Regions from separate parts of the Arthrobacter sp. MDT2-34-1 genome, predicted to be linked through region 2. Evidence: riboswitches for the same ligand, from Rfam matches in the RefSeq annotation. Region 2 holds a riboswitch; each other region holds the start of a gene.
The links. Region 2 has a riboswitch for S-adenosylmethionine ahead of AC5RVV_RS14220 (LLM class flavin-dependent oxidoreductase). Riboswitches for the same ligand answer to the same signal wherever they lie in the genome.
Positions count from the first base shown of each region.

Region 1: another riboswitch for S-adenosylmethionine. It lies ahead of AC5RVV_RS16565 (bifunctional o-acetylhomoserine/o-acetylserine sulfhydrylase); the one in region 2 lies ahead of AC5RVV_RS14220 (LLM class flavin-dependent oxidoreductase).
Region 3: another riboswitch for S-adenosylmethionine. It lies ahead of AC5RVV_RS08075 (flavin reductase family protein); the one in region 2 lies ahead of AC5RVV_RS14220 (LLM class flavin-dependent oxidoreductase).

Region 1 covers NZ_JBNHGO010000004.1:144,092-148,920, forward strand. Annotated here, with positions in the region: gene metX (homoserine O-acetyltransferase MetX) at 1-402, opposite strand, end outside; gene AC5RVV_RS16565 (bifunctional o-acetylhomoserine/o-acetylserine sulfhydrylase) at 483-1,808, opposite strand; SAM riboswitch class IV at 1,876-1,990, opposite strand; gene AC5RVV_RS16570 (VOC family protein) at 2,218-2,859, shown strand; gene AC5RVV_RS16575 (hypothetical protein) at 3,034-4,002, shown strand; gene AC5RVV_RS16580 (CPBP family intramembrane glutamic endopeptidase) at 4,173-4,829, opposite strand, start outside.
Region 2 covers NZ_JBNHGO010000003.1:175,714-180,542, reverse strand. Annotated here, with positions in the region: gene AC5RVV_RS14225 (DUF1206 domain-containing protein) at 1-192, shown strand, start outside; gene AC5RVV_RS14220 (LLM class flavin-dependent oxidoreductase) at 271-1,692, opposite strand; SAM riboswitch class I at 1,781-1,870, opposite strand; gene AC5RVV_RS14215 (APC family permease) at 1,973-3,436, opposite strand; gene AC5RVV_RS14210 (acyl-CoA dehydrogenase family protein) at 3,451-4,776, opposite strand.
Region 3 covers NZ_JBNHGO010000001.1:1,733,120-1,737,948, reverse strand. Annotated here, with positions in the region: gene AC5RVV_RS08085 (alpha/beta hydrolase) at 113-1,129, shown strand; gene AC5RVV_RS08080 (aldo/keto reductase) at 1,263-2,252, shown strand; gene AC5RVV_RS08075 (flavin reductase family protein) at 2,302-2,808, opposite strand; SAM riboswitch class IV at 2,861-2,975, opposite strand; gene AC5RVV_RS08070 (prephenate dehydratase) at 3,138-4,007, opposite strand; gene AC5RVV_RS08065 (hypothetical protein) at 4,095-4,307, opposite strand; gene AC5RVV_RS08060 (amino acid ABC transporter ATP-binding protein) at 4,574-4,829, opposite strand, start outside.

The DNA.
Region 1 (4,829 bases), on a different contig from region 2:
CCCGCCGAGCACCGTGTGCCAGCGCCGGATCCCCAGCGCGTCGGCCAGCCGCGCCTCGGCGCGGACCGAATCGCGGATCGTGACGAACGGGAAGCGTGAACCCCACGGCGTCCCGTCCGGAGCCGGCGACGAGGGACCGGTGGAGCCGTAGCAGCCGCCAATCATGTTGGCGGCCACGACGAAATAGCGCTCCGTGTCGATCGTGGCACCGGGGCCTACCAGGTCGTCCCACCAGCCGTCCTCGTCCGAGTAGCCGCGTGCGACATGCGTGCTGCCGGTCAGGGCATGCTGGATCAGGACGGCATTGGACGCGTCCGCATTCAGGGTGCCCCAGGTCTCAAAGCCGAGGACCACCTCGGGCAGATAGCCGCCGGCTTCCAGCTCCAGCGCACCAACCGGCATCCGGCGCAGGATGCCGTCGGTTGCCTGTTCCACCAGTTCCTGCGGTTGCACTATCGTCACGCTGCGCTCTACCTGCTTGCCTAGTCGTCCGCACCCTTGGCGGCGCGGAAACCGGCCTCCAGGTCGGCGATGATGTCGTTGACGTTCTCGATGCCTACCGACAGCCGGACCAGACCGTCGGTCACCCCGGCTGCGACCCGTTCCGCGGCCGAGAGTTGGGCATGGGTGGTCGACGCCGGGTGGATCACCAGCGAGCGCACATCGCCCAGGTTGGCCACGTGCGAGTGCAGTTCAAGGCCGTCCACAAAGCGCTTTCCGGCCTCGATGCCGCCCTTGATTTCGAACGCGACGATGGCGCCGGTCCCCTTCGGGCCGTACTTGCGGCCGCGCTCATACCAGGGGCTGGAGGGCAGGCCGAGGTACGCGACGGAGGCAACGTCGTCGTGCTCTTCCAGGAATTCGGCCACCCTCTGAGCGTTGGCCACATGCCGCTCCACGCGCAGGCTCAGCGTCTCCAGCCCTTGGGCAATCAGGAAGGCATTGAACGGCGAGATGGCGGACCCCAGGTCGCGCAGCAACTGCACCCGGGCCTTGAGGATGTAGGCCAGGTTGGCGCCCAGAGCGCCGTTGACGCCGAGGTCGCGGGCGAAGACCAGCCCGTTGTAGGTGTCGTCCGGCGTGTTGAACCCCGGGAACCTTTCGGGGTCGGCGGCGAAATCGAACGTGCCGGCGTCGACGATCACGCCGCCGATCGCCGTCCCGTGGCCGCCGAGGTACTTGGTGGCCGAGTGGAGCACGATGTCGGCCCCCCACTCGATCGGGCGGATCAGGTACGGGGTGGACAAGGTGTTGTCAACGATCAGCGGCACGCCGTTTTCGTGGGCGATGGCGCTGACCGACTCCAGGTCCAGCACGTCCTGGCGCGGGTTGGAGACGACCTCGCCAAAGAACGCCTTGGTGTTCGGCTTGACGGCATCGCGCCACTGCTGCAGGTTGTCCGGATCCTCGACGAAGGTGACCTCGATGCCGAACTTGGGCAGCGTGGTGCGCAGCAGGTTGTAGGTGCCGCCGTACAGGCTGGGGCTGGCCACGATGTGGTCGCCGGCCTCGGCCAGGTTGAGGATGGAGAACGTCGACGCGGCCTGGCCCGAAGCAAGCAGCAGGGCGCCGACGCCGCCCTCCAGGTTGGCGATCCGGGTCTCGACCGCTTCCTGGGTGGGGTTGCCGATCCTGGTGTAGATGGGTGCCAGTTCGGACAGGGCGAACCGGTCGGCCGCGCTCTGCGCGCTGGGGAACACGAATGACGTGGTCTGGTAGATCGGCAGTGCGCGGGCGCCCGTGGCGGCGTCCGGCTCCTGCCCTGCGTGGATCTGACGGGTTTCAAAGGACCAATCGGCGTTGGACATGGTGCAACTCCTTCACTGGAAGGGGCCATCCGGGATCCGGCCGTGCCGGCATGTCTGTCCCGGGTGTGACCCGCGCTTGCGCACCGCCTTATGGCGGCTGCCTGGTCTTCACCCGGGGCACCCCACCGCGGTTGGAGGGTTGCCGGCCAGCAAACCGGGGTTTTGCGCTGGCACTCATGACCTGCCTCCAGTCTCCGCAGACAAGCCGGCGGCCGCAACAATATGACACCTTATGACTGGGCACCGGTCTCCGGACCGCCTGTCCGACCGTCCGCTTCGTCACTGTTGCCGGCGCGTGCCGGGGAGGCGGAATTGCTGTCCGGAACGGCGCGTTCCCCACGAGCCGCAAATTGAGTGACTTAGGTCACCCTAAGTCGAGAGCGGGTTCACAAAGTGCCAAGATAATGCCATGCGCTTCGACCATGTTTCTTATGCCGCTGAACCCGACGGTCTGGCTGCCACCTCAGAGCGGATCTCCAAAGCCCTAGGCATCGACGCCGTCAAGGGCGGGGTTCATCCCCGCTTCGGCACCCGCAATATGATCTTCCCCCTCACCGACCACCACTACCTGGAGGTCGTGGAGGTGCTCGACCACCCCGCTTCCGACAAGGCCCCCTTTGGCCAGGCAGTGCGGGCGCGGTCGGAAGCCGGCGGCGGTTGGATGGGCTGGTGCGTGGCGGTCGACGACCTGACCCCGTTCGAAGAACGGCTGGGCCGCCACGCGGTTCCCGGCAACCGCAAGTTCCCGGATGGGCAGGAACTGAGCTGGCAGCAGATCGGGATCAAGGGCCTCATCGCCGACCCGCAGGTGCCCTACATGTTGCGCTGGGATGACGGCACCGAACCGCTGCACCCGTCCAACGCCCGCCCCGCCACGGTCAAGCTGATCGGCCTGACCATCGCCGGCTCTTCCGAGCGGGTGGCGGACTGGCTGGGCACGCCGGTCGACGGCCTGCTGGACGACGTCAAGGTCGCCTGGACGGCACCGAACGGTACGCCGGGCATCCTGTCCGTCCGCTTCGAAACCGCCAACGGGATCGTGGAACTGTAAGTTCTCCCGGCATCGCTCCGTTTCGGGCGTCCGCTCCGCGTTATAGAAGGAGCAGACGCCCGAAACGGAGCTTTTGCGTTCACAAGCCCTCCAGATCGACCTGCAGGGCAGCGTTTTTCCACACAGCTCCTCCCCGCGTGCCCGACCGCCATGAGGCCGCCGAGGCTGTCCCGTATGGACGTGAAACTGATCTATGTGAGGGACCTGGAGAAGTGGGGTCCAGGACGCCGGGATGTCGCCCGACAAGCTGCGGAAGGACAATTGGTCCGCTTGCGGCGCGGCGTGTATGCGGCCGCCGGGGAATACTCGCGGTTGCCATGGTGGGAGCAGCAGCGCCTACACATAGAGGCCGCCGTCGGCACCGGACGCACCGACAGAGTCCTTGTCCAGCGCTCTGCGGCGGCGGTGTGGGGACTTCCGGTAATTGGCCGCTCTCTAGACGTGGACTTGTTGGCTTACAACGGCACGCATGGTCGGTCCCGTGGCGGAATCCGGTGGCATCGCAGGGAACTTTTGGAACCCCTCGTTAGCCGCAACGGCTACCTGATCACTTCCCGGGCACAAACCGTTGTCGATGTGGCGGCGCATAGTCCCTTCGCTGAGGCCGTTCCCGCAATGGACCATGCGCTTCGCGTGGACCGCCACCTCGGCCTTCCCGCCCTGCAGGCCACCCGGATTCTTGATCTGGCCGGTTCTTTGCCACCGGGAAAGTCAAACCGCGTGAAACGGGTTCTCGCCTTCGCCGATCCCGCCTCGCAGTCGCCAGGCGAATCGTACTCCCGGGCTCTGATGTACCTGAACCACTTCCCGGAGCCGTTACTGCAGTACCCTGTCTTCGATTCGCAGGGAGTTCGTGTCGGCATCGTCGACTTCTACTGGGAACAATTTCGTCTCGCCGGCGAATTCGATGGTGCAGGAAAATACTCCCGAAACGAGTACCTTCGGAGCCGTAGTCCCGCCGACGTAGTGGAGGCGGAAAAGAGGCGGGAGGACCGCATTCGGGCGACGGGGGCGGGCATGGTTCGCTGGATGTGGGACGCGCTCCAGCCCACAGGTACCGACACACCACTGGGCATCGTCCGGTCCCTTTCCATGGCGGGCCTTCCCCAGGATAGGTGGAACAACTCGTGGACGGGCATGTAGCGGTCAATTCTCCCCGGCACCACTCCTGACTTGGGGGCGAGCCGTTGCGAAGGTTTCGGCTGCGGCTCTGGAGACAGCCGGAGCACGTGTACCAGGCTCCAATAGATGGCCGGCAACTCTTTTGTGCCCGCTACGTGCCGATGCCGATGGCCGGCAACTCTTTGTGCCCGCTACGTGCCGATGCCGATGGCCGGCCCCAGCAGCGTGTAGCCGACGAAGCCGGCAATATCCAGCAGCGCGTGCGCCACCACCAGCGGCATCACCCGCTTGGCCTTTGTATAGGCGTAGCCGAAGACCAAACCCATGAGGAAGTTCCCGATGCCCGGCCCGATGCCCTGGTAGAGGTGGTAGGTCCCGCGCAGGGCGGCGCTGACGAAGATCGCGGACCAGATGCCCCAGCCGAACTTCGCGAAGCGGTTGAAGAGGTAGCCCACCATGACCACCTCTTCGAGGACCGCATGCCGCAGCGCGGACAGGACCAACACCGGAACCGTCCACCAGTATTCATCCAGGGCCGCCGGGACAATGGCGGTGGTGATTCCCAGCGCCCGGCCGGCGGCATAGACGCCCAGCGTCCCGACACCGATCACCAGCGCGAGCAAAAAGCCCAGGCCGAAGTCCAGCCGCGGCCGGGAAAACGTGAACCCGATCGCCCGGAAGGCCGACCGTCCGGGACCGGTCATCAAAAACAGCACCAGGGCCACCGGCACCAGCGCAAAGACGATGCCAAGCATTTGGTACACGAAATCGAAGAGTTCCCGCTCGTTCAGCACCGGGTTCAGTGTGGTCGTCTGCGAGGCCAGCGGAGCGCGGGTCATTTTTTCCAG
Region 2 (4,829 bases):
CTGTTCGTGCTGGGGCTGCTGCTGGCGGTGGCCGCGGTGCAGCACGACCCGCAGGAGGTCAAGGGGTTGGACGGGGCGCTCAAGGCGCTGCGCGACCAGGCTTTCGGCCCGGCCGCACTCGCCGTCGTCGCCGTTGGCCTGATCTGTTACGGCCTCTACATGGGCGCCCGGGCGCGCTACGCGAAGATGTAGGCACCGGAGAACGACGGCGGTACGCCTCCCCGTGGGCCAGGCGCACCGCCGTCGTTGTTTAGATGGTTCTGCCGATGCCTACGCCCGGTGGGCCAGCGCGTTCTGCAGGCGGAAGCCGGCGGCCCGGTGGTTCTCCGGCAGCTTGTCGCCGCGGCCGAAGAGCTTGTTGCGCAGGGTCCCCGGCGCGTACTCCGTGGGGTAGGCTCCCAGCTTCTGCAGTTCCGGCACGACGAATTCCACGATGTCCTCGAACGTTCCCGGGGTGATCGCGTAGGCCAGGTTGAACCCGTCCACGTCGGTCTCGTCGACCCACTCCACGAGCTTGGCGGCCACCTCCGCGCCGGAGCCGACGGTGATCGGGCCGAAACCGCCGACGCCGACCCATTCGGCGAGCTGGCGGATGGTCCACGGCTTGCCGCTGTCGCCGGATGCCTTCTGGAAGGTCTCCACCGAGGACTGGATGGCATTGGACTTCACGTTCCCGCCGATCACGTCGTCCGGGCCGTAGGTGGAGAGGTCCACGCCCATCCAGCCGGAGATCAGCGCCAGCGCCCCGTTGATGTCCGCGTAGGACTTGTAGTCCGCGAATTTGGCCTGCGCGGCGGCGGTGTCGGGCCCGGTCACCACGGTCTGCATCGCGTAGATGCGGACGTCGTAGCGGTCGCGCCCGGCCGCCTCCACGGCGTCGCGGATCTTCTTCACCGATGCGGCCAGCATCTCCTTGGTCGGGCAGGTCACGAACACCGCCTCGGCGTTCCCGGCGGCGAACTCGGTGCCGCGCTTGGAAGCCCCGGCCTGGAAGATGACCGGGGTGCGCTGCGGGCTCGGCTCGGTGATGGCGATGCCGGGAACCTTAAAGTACTTGCCCTCGTGCCGGATCTCGTGGACCTTCGCCGGGTCGGTGAAGACGCCGGTCTCCACGTCCTTGACCACCGCGTCGTCCTCCCACGAGCCCTCGAGCAGCTTGTAGATGACCTCGAGGTATTCGTCCGCGTGGTTGTAGCGCTCGTCGTGCTCCAACTGGTCTTCCTGGCCCATGTTGCGCGCCGCCGAGGGCAGGTAACCGGTGACCACGTTCCAGCCGACCCGCCCGTTGGTCAGGTGGTCCAGCGTGGCCAGGCGGCGGGCGAACGGGTAGGGGTGCTCGTAGGCTGTGCCGGCGGTGACGCCGAAGCCGAGGTTCTCGGTCACCGCGGCCATCGCCGAGACCAGCATGAACGGATCGTTCACGGGGACCTGCGTGCCGGCGCGCAGCGTCGTCTCGTTGGAGGATCCGAAGACGTCGTAGGTGCCGAGCACGTCGGCGATGAACAGGCCGTCGAACAGGCCCTTTTCCAGCACCTTGGCCAGGTGGGTCCAGTAGCCGATGGTGTTGTAGGTGGCGGACTTGTCCTGCGGGTGGCGCCACAGTCCGGGCGACTGATGGCCCACACAGTTCATGTCGAAGGCGTTGAAACGAATCTGGCGCCGGGGGTTGGGCTGCGGGTTGTTTACGGTCATGTCAGGCTCCTTTTCTGATGAGAAGAGCCCGCGCCGGCCCTCCGTCGGGCATGCGGCTGCCAACGGAAGACCAACGAGAGATCGAGCTTCTCCATCGGTCCTGGCGGTAGCACCTTCCTCAGGGAGGGGGTTGCTGCGGCGTCAACAAGCCAGGTCTCTCGGCCGCTCTGGATGGGTACCCCTCCATTGGACACCCGCGGGCGCCCCGGAGGGAAATGTTCCGCGTCACGCGGGGTAAGAATTACGACGCCGGGGCGCCCTCCGTCACGCGGGGTAAGAATCACGACGCCGGGGCGGAGCCGGCTTTGACCTGCGGACGCTTCCATCCCGCCACCGCTCCGGCCCCCAGGCAGACAAGGATCAGGACGACGACGGCGATGGCCAGCGGCACACTGTTGCCGACCAGGGTGGGCAGGTTCTGCAGGATCAGGCCCAGGATGGCCAGCAGCCCGAGGAGTCCGAGAGCCGGTGCGACGGAGCGCTTCCAGTCGCGGGCCGGTGCGCCCTGCAGGCGGAAGAAGACCAGCACCGCGATGCTGGTGAGCGTCATCAGCACCACCACGCCCAGGGAGGCGAAACCGGCAAACCAGGTGTAGAACTGCACGATCGGGTCCCAGCCGGCCACGACGGCTGCCAGCAGGAACAGGGCCACCACTCCGGTCGAAGCGGCCGAGGCCAGATGTGGCGAGTGGTGCCGGGTGTGCGTGCCGGCCAGCTTGGCGGGGAAAATGCCCTGTCCGGCGATCTGGAAGAAATAGCGTGAGCTGATGTTGTGCAGGGACAGGATGCAGGCGAACAGGCTGCTGGCCAGCAGTACCTGGATGACGTGGCTGCCCGCGGTTCCGAGGTAGAGCGCGGTAGTCTCCGAGAGCAAGGTGCCGGGCGCCTCCGTGGCCTTTTGGACGATGCCCTCGTCGCCCCACACGCTGATCAGCAGCCAGCTGGAGAGCGCGTAGAAGCCGCCCACCACGATGAGGGCGACATAGGTGGCGCGCGGGATCGTCTTGTCCGGGTCGCGTGCCTCGTCGCGGAACACGGCGGTGGCCTCGAAGCCAATGAAACTCAGGATGGCGAACAACAGCGCGATGCCGGGCGCCCCGGACAGCACGGTGGACGGGGTGACGAACCCGGTGGACAGGCCCTCGCGGCCGCCGCCGCCAAAAATTACGGCAGCGTCCAAAACCAGCACGATCAGCACCTCGGCGACCAGCAGTACCCCCAGCACCTTGCCGGAGAGCTCGATGTTGCGGTGGCCCAGCCAGGCGACGGCGGCCAGGGCGGCAGCGGCCCATGCCCACCATGGCAGTGCCGGCCCGCCGTAGGCGCGGACCACATCGTCGACGGCCGGCGCCAGCAGGCCGAAGACGCCGGCTTCCAGCGCGAGGTACGAGAGCAGGGCCACGAAGGCCGCCCCCAGGCCAGCCCTGCGGCCGAGGCCTTTGTCGACGTAGCTGAAGAACGCGCCGGCCGTTGGCACGTGCGGTGTCATGGTGGTGAAGCCGACGGCAAACAACAGCAGGATGGCCATGGCCAGCAGGTAGATGAAGGGAAGGCCGGCGCCGTTGCCGCTGACGATGGCCAGCGGGACGGTTCCGCCGATGACTCCCAGCGGCGACGCGGCCGCCAGCACGATGAGCACGATGCTGGCGACGCCCAGCCGGCCGGAGAGCCGCGGTGCACCGGCATTGGCGGCCGCGGCGGCCGCGCGTGCGGCGAGGATTGGGTTATTGACGGATACAGACATGGTTTGGCTTCTTCCTAGAGGGCCGCGGAGCGGGCGGCTTGGCTGTTTGGACGGGCGCCGTCGCTCTGTGGCTGACGCGTGACGTCGGTGGGTGACTGACTGGCGCCGTCGCTCTGTGGCTGACGCGCGGCGTCGGCATTGGCCTCGCCAATCGACCAGACGTACGGGGGCTCGGCGCCGTTGACTTCCCAGTCACCGACGATCCGCGCCTTGTAGATGAACGGGTTGTGGGTGGCGACTGTGCGGGCGTTGCGCCAGTGCCGGTCCAGCGCCTTGCCGGTGCTGGTGGAGGAGGCGCCGAGCGCGTTGAAGAGGGCGCCCGCGGCGTCCGGGACCAAGGCGCTGAGCACAATCTGCGCCCGGCCCGATTCCAGTTCGACGGCGATGTTGGCCGCCTTCTCGGCATCGGCGCCTGACTGCCGCGAGGCAAAGACGCGGTCCAGGCTGCGGGCAACGCCGAGGGTGGTTGCCTTCGCGGCATAGGATGTGGCGCTGATTTCGCCGACCACTTGGAGGACCTGCGCGTCGTGCCGGACCAGCGGGGCGTTTCCGTGGCCGAACACCCGCTTGCGGTCCCGCACGTTCTCTGCGGCTTCGCTGGTGACGCCCTGGGCGATGCCGGCCAGAGTCACCAGCAGGATGTGCTGGTAGAGCGCCGTCTGGTACGGGAAGCGGTCGGCGAAGGCGGACACGTTGGCCGGGTCCACCACCGCGTCGGTAAACACGGTGGTGCCGCTGCCGGTGAGCCGCTGGCCGAAACCGTCCCAGTCGTCGAAGGTTTCCACGCCCGGCGTCTTGGTGGAGATGATCACCGAGACATCGGAGCCGTCCGGGCGCTTGGCGGTGACATCGATCCAGTCCGAGAAGATGGTGCCGGTGGTGTAGAACTTGCGGCCGTTCAGCAGCAGCTTGCCGCCGGTCTCGGACAGCACGGTGGCGGTTCCCCCGGCGCCCGGTTCGGTCCAGGCGTTGCCGGCCAGCTCGCCGGACGCGAAGCGCCGCAGCCAAACACTGCGGTCCGAGGTGCGGCCGTGGTGGTACAGGTTCTCCTCCACCAAGGCAATGTGTGAACGCAGCGCCTGCGGAATGTTGCTGTCCGCGGCGGCCAGCTCGATCAGGAGCCGGGTGAACTCTTCCCAGTCCAGCCCGTCGCCGCCGAACTCGGCCGGAATCCGGGCGGCGCCGAAGCCTGCGTCCTTCAGCCAACCGATCTGGTCAAACGGCAGCTCGCGGGTGAGCTCGCGGCTTAACGCCCCGGCGGCGATGCGCGCGAAGATCGGGCGGTATTTGACGGCCGCGGCGTCGAAGGCCGTGGTGAGGTTGTCGAGTGTTTCAGTCATGGTGGTTCTCCTGGAGGTTCGGCCCTGAGGGCGTCAGATGTGCCCGCAGGTTG
Region 3 (4,829 bases), on a different contig from region 2:
GCCCTTCGCGGGCGGGGGGGGTCCGGCGATTGACGGTCAGGCAGGGGAGGGGCTTGCCCCGCGGGCGGGGCGGGCTCACGATTGGTTCACTACCGGCCGATCGGAGGAAGCCATGCAGGTCCGTATCCGCCGCGCACTGACAGCAGTTGCCGTGCTCGTCACCGTCCCGGCGGCCCTTGCCGGCGGCCTGGTCCTGTGGCTGCGCTTCAGCCCCCGGCCGCTGGCGGTGCTGCTGCGGGTGCTGTCGGAACGGGACGGCCGGCGCACGGCCCGCGCGATGGCCCGGCACGTGCCGGACGGAATCAGCGAAGTATTGGATCAGGAATACCTCAGCAACCACGGGCATACCCGCCTGGACGTGTTCTTCCCGGACAAGGCGGCCGAGGATTCGCTGCGTCTTCCGACAATTGTCTGGATCCACGGCGGGGCCTGGATCTCCGGCACCAAGAACGACGTCGCCAATTACCTTCGAATCCTCGCCTCCTACGGCTTCACCGCCGTGGGGGTGGACTATTCGCTGGCCCACGTGCGCCGCTACCCCGCGCCGGTGCGCCAGACGGCCGCCGCGCTGCGCTACCTGGAACACAATGCCGAGCGGCTTCACATCGATACCGAGCGGATCGTGCTGGCCGGGGACTCGGCGGGCGCGCAAATTGCCGCGCAACTGGCGCTCGTCATCGCCGATCCCGACTATGCCAAAAGGCTCGGCATTGCCTCGCCCATGAAGCCGGAGCGGCTGCGCGCGGTGCTGCTGCACTGCGGGGCGTACGACCTCTCGCTCGCCGGGGCGGACCAGGCCGGGAACCAGAATTACCTGCGCACGGTGCTGTGGTCCTACACCGGGGCCAAAGACTATCTGGAGCGTCCGTACGTCGCGCTGGCCTCCGTGGCCAAGCACGTGGGCGCCGATTACCCGCCGGCTTTCGTGTCAGCGGGCAACACGGACCCGTTGCTGCCGCACTCGCTCGGGCTGGTCGAAGCGCTGCGGATCAAGGGCGCGGCCGTGGAGGAGTTCTTCCCCCACACGGAGGCCGGCCTAGGGCACCAGTTCCAGTTCAACCTGGAGTTGGAAGCGGCGTGGCAGGTGCTGGAGCGCAGCGTGGCGTTCCTCCGTCGCCACACCGGCTGATGCCGCCCGAGTTGAATCGGCGCCCCGCTACGAGGAGTGTTCTTCGGTGTCTGCATCACCCGGCCGGCGCCGACGCCTCCCCGGGCACCGCCGTCGTACGCTGGAAACCTGTCCAGCGAAGGGGGAACTTTCAATGAACGACGCCGGCTCGCGCCTCATATTCGGCTGCATGGGGTTGGGTGGTGGCTGGGGGAGCGGGCCGCTGGAAGCGGCCGATGTGGCGGCCGCGCACGCGGCCGTGGCGGCGGCGCTGGAGGCCGGGATCACGACGTTCGACCACGCCGACATCTACGCCCACGGCAAGGCCGAGGCCGCGTTCGGGCGGGTGTTGGCCGGAAGTCCCGAGCTGCGCGACTCGATCCGGCTGCAGGGCAAATGCGGCATCCGGCTGCCGGCCCCCGGCATGGTCGGGCACTACGACTCCTCGCGGAAAGCCATCCTGACCCGCACCGACGAGAGCCTGCGCCGGCTGCACACCGATCACCTGGATACGCTGCTGATCCACCGGCCCGATCCGCTGACGCCGGCCGAAGAGATCGCCGCGGCGTTCAACGAGCTTCGGATGGCCGGGAAGGTCCGCCGCCTTGGTGTCTCGAACATGTCCGGCGAACAGATGCGCTGGCTGCAGTCGGCGCTGGATGAACCGCTGGCGGTGAACCAGCTGGAAATGAGCCTGTACCGACGCGACTGGCTGGAGTCAGGGGTGCTGGTGAACCACCCGGAGGGACCGGGGATCAGCTTCCCGCACGGCACCTTGGAATACTGCGCCGCCCACGGGGTGGAGCTGCAGGCCTGGGGAGCGCTGGCCCAGGGCCGGTACAGCGGGCGTGCGGCAGCGGAGGCCGCGACACCGGATGCTTCCGCGCCCGCGGATGCCTCTCCCCCGGCGGATCAAGCAGCGGCAGCCCTGGTCACGGAACTTGCCCGGGACAAGGGGTGCCCGCCCGAGGCCGTGGTGCTGGGCTGGCTGCTGCGGCATCCGGCAGGCATCCGGCCGGTCGTCGGTACCAGCAGCCCGGACCGGATCCGGGCCTGTGCCGAGGCGGAAGCGGTTGGAGCATCGATGACCCGCGAGGAGTGGTACTCCCTGTGGGTGGCGGCCCGAGGCAGGCCGCTGCCTTAGCTGCCCGCGCCCGGCCCCGCAGCTGCGGGCGGGGCCGGGACCATGCGTCCTAGACGAAGGCCGGCTGTTCCAACCGGCGGAACGCGGAATCGTGGAAGACCAGGGGCTCGTGGGTGCCGTCGTGCGTGGACAGTCCGTGCACCTGCAGCAGCACGACGTGGTGGTCCCCGGCCGGGACTTCCTGGTGCACCGAGCAGTCCAGCCAGAGCGCCGCGTCGTTGAGGAAAAGCGCGCCGTCGTCGGTGCCGTGCAGGCTCAGGCCGGCAAAGCGGTCACCGGTCCTGGACGCGATCTGGCGGCAGACGCCGTCGTGCCCGGTGCCGAGCACCGAGACGCCGATCCGGTTGGCCCGCCGGACCAGCGGCCAGGTCCGTGAGGTGTTTTGCACGGCGAACATCACCAGCGGCGGCTCGAGGGAGACGCCCACGGTGAACGAGGAGGCGACGATGCCCTGCGGCTCGCCGTCGACGGTCGCGCACAGCGCCGCGATGCCCGAGGGGAACCGGCCGAAGGCGGAGCGCAACGTGTGGGGGGTCAGGTCATGGTGTAGCGACATGGCGTCCTTGGGGCTTGGGCGCATCCGCTGCGGCCGAGCTGCTGCGGGTGGATACGCGTACTTGCCTGCCGACATCCCCGGCGGGCCGAATCATCACCTGGAGCACCCCGCTACGGTAGAGGGTTGCCGGCCAACCAGCCAGGGCTGTGAAGTTGGCGCTCTTGATTCGTCTCCACGCTAAGAGCGGGGAAGGGCCTGGGTCAAACGCCGGTAACAGTTCGTCAAATGCAGCGTTTTACTCCCGGGCCACGCGAGGTGGCTGCTGCCCGACGGGCGGCCGTGCGACGGCTGCTGCCCCGAAGGCTACTGTCCGACTGCTGGCGCCACGGCTACTGCGCGGCGGCGCCCGGGCGCACGGTCTGCTGCCGGAACGGATGCGCCGGGTAGACGCCCAGGATGCGGATTTCGGTGGTGAAGAAGTCCAGTTCCTCGAAGGCGTGGACCATGGCCGGATCGTCCGGGTGGCCTTCGACGTCCACCATGAACATGGTGGCGGCAAACTCGCCGCCCACCATGTAGCTCTCCAACCGGGTCATGTTGATGCCGTTGGTGGCGAAACCGCCCAGCGCCTTGTACAGCGCGGACGGCACGTTCCGCACGCGGAACACGAAGCTGGTCACGGCCGGACCGGGAAGTTCCTCGCGGGACGGGACCGGCCGGCGGTCGGCCAGCACCACGAACCGTGTGGTGTTCGTCGGATCGTCTTCGACCTTTTCCGCGAAAACCTCCAGGCCGTAGAGTTCGGCGGCCATCGGCGGCGCCAGGGAGACCTTGGTCGGGTCCTTCCATTCGGCCACCTCCCGGGCCGAACCGGCGGTGTCGCCGGCGATGACCGGAGTGAGCCCGAGCCTGCGGATCAGCTTGCGGCACTGGCCCAAAGCATGGATGTGGCTGTGCACCTCCCGGGCCTGCTCCACGGTGGCCCCGCGTACGCCCAGCAGGCTGAAACGGATGGGCAGGAAGAATTCCTCCACGATCTGCAGGGTGGTCTTCGGCAGCAGGGCGTGGATGTCCGCCACCCGCCCGGCGATCGAGTTGTCGATGGGGATCATGGCCAGTTCCGCCTCGCCGCCGGTGACGGCAGCGAACGCATCCTCGAAGCTGGCACACGGCACCGCTTCCCAACCGGGGCGCACTTCCAGGCAAGCCATGTGGGAGTTCGAGCCGGGTTCACCTTGGTACGCAATCGCTGGAGCCATGGGCGAAATTATCCCACCGGGGCGGGCCGGCGCTTCATTCCGGGCAACCGGGCGGCGTCATATAACCGGGACCGGCCCGCCAACCGCTTAGTACAGATGCGATTCCTGGGTGATGCCGTAGGGCACGTCGTCGCTCAGCTCCACCGTAAACTGCCCGGGGCCGGTGCGAGTGACCAAGATGCCGCAATCGCCGTCGATGGCGGCGAGCTTTTGCAACTCTTCGACCGCAGCATTCAGGAGATCGTGCGCTTCGGAAGCCGTCTGTGCGGTCAACGACTTGGTAGCCAGGGAAGTGGCCATGGTTCTGCCTTTCGTGGCCGGAGGTTTCCGCGCAGGAGAAACGCGGGATGGAAGCTTCCGGCCGGAACGAGCCTGCCATGCGGAACGGTGCATGGAACTTTACATTCTGCCATCCCAGATGACATCAGATGAATTTCGCACCGGCGTGGCGTGCGCCACACCCGGCGTGGCGGCGTGGTGCTGTGGACCGGTGCAGGCGGGACCCCCCCCGCGGATGCAGGGAGCCGTCGGGGGGAGGGTGGGGGCAGCCGGAAGTGAACCCGGTCCTAGAACGGGTTGAGCAGCCGGTGGACGAACTGCCGGGTGCGCTCCTCCCGCGGTTCGCGCAGCACCTGTTCGGGGTGTCCGCGTTCCACCACCACGCCGCCGTCCATGAACACCACTTCGCTGGCCACTTCACGGGCGAAGGCCAGCTCGTGGGTGACCAGGGCCATGGTCCAGCCCTCGTCAGCCAGTTCCTTGATCACGTGCAGCACGTCGCCCACCAGTTCAGGATCCAGTGCGGACGTGGGCTCGTCGAAC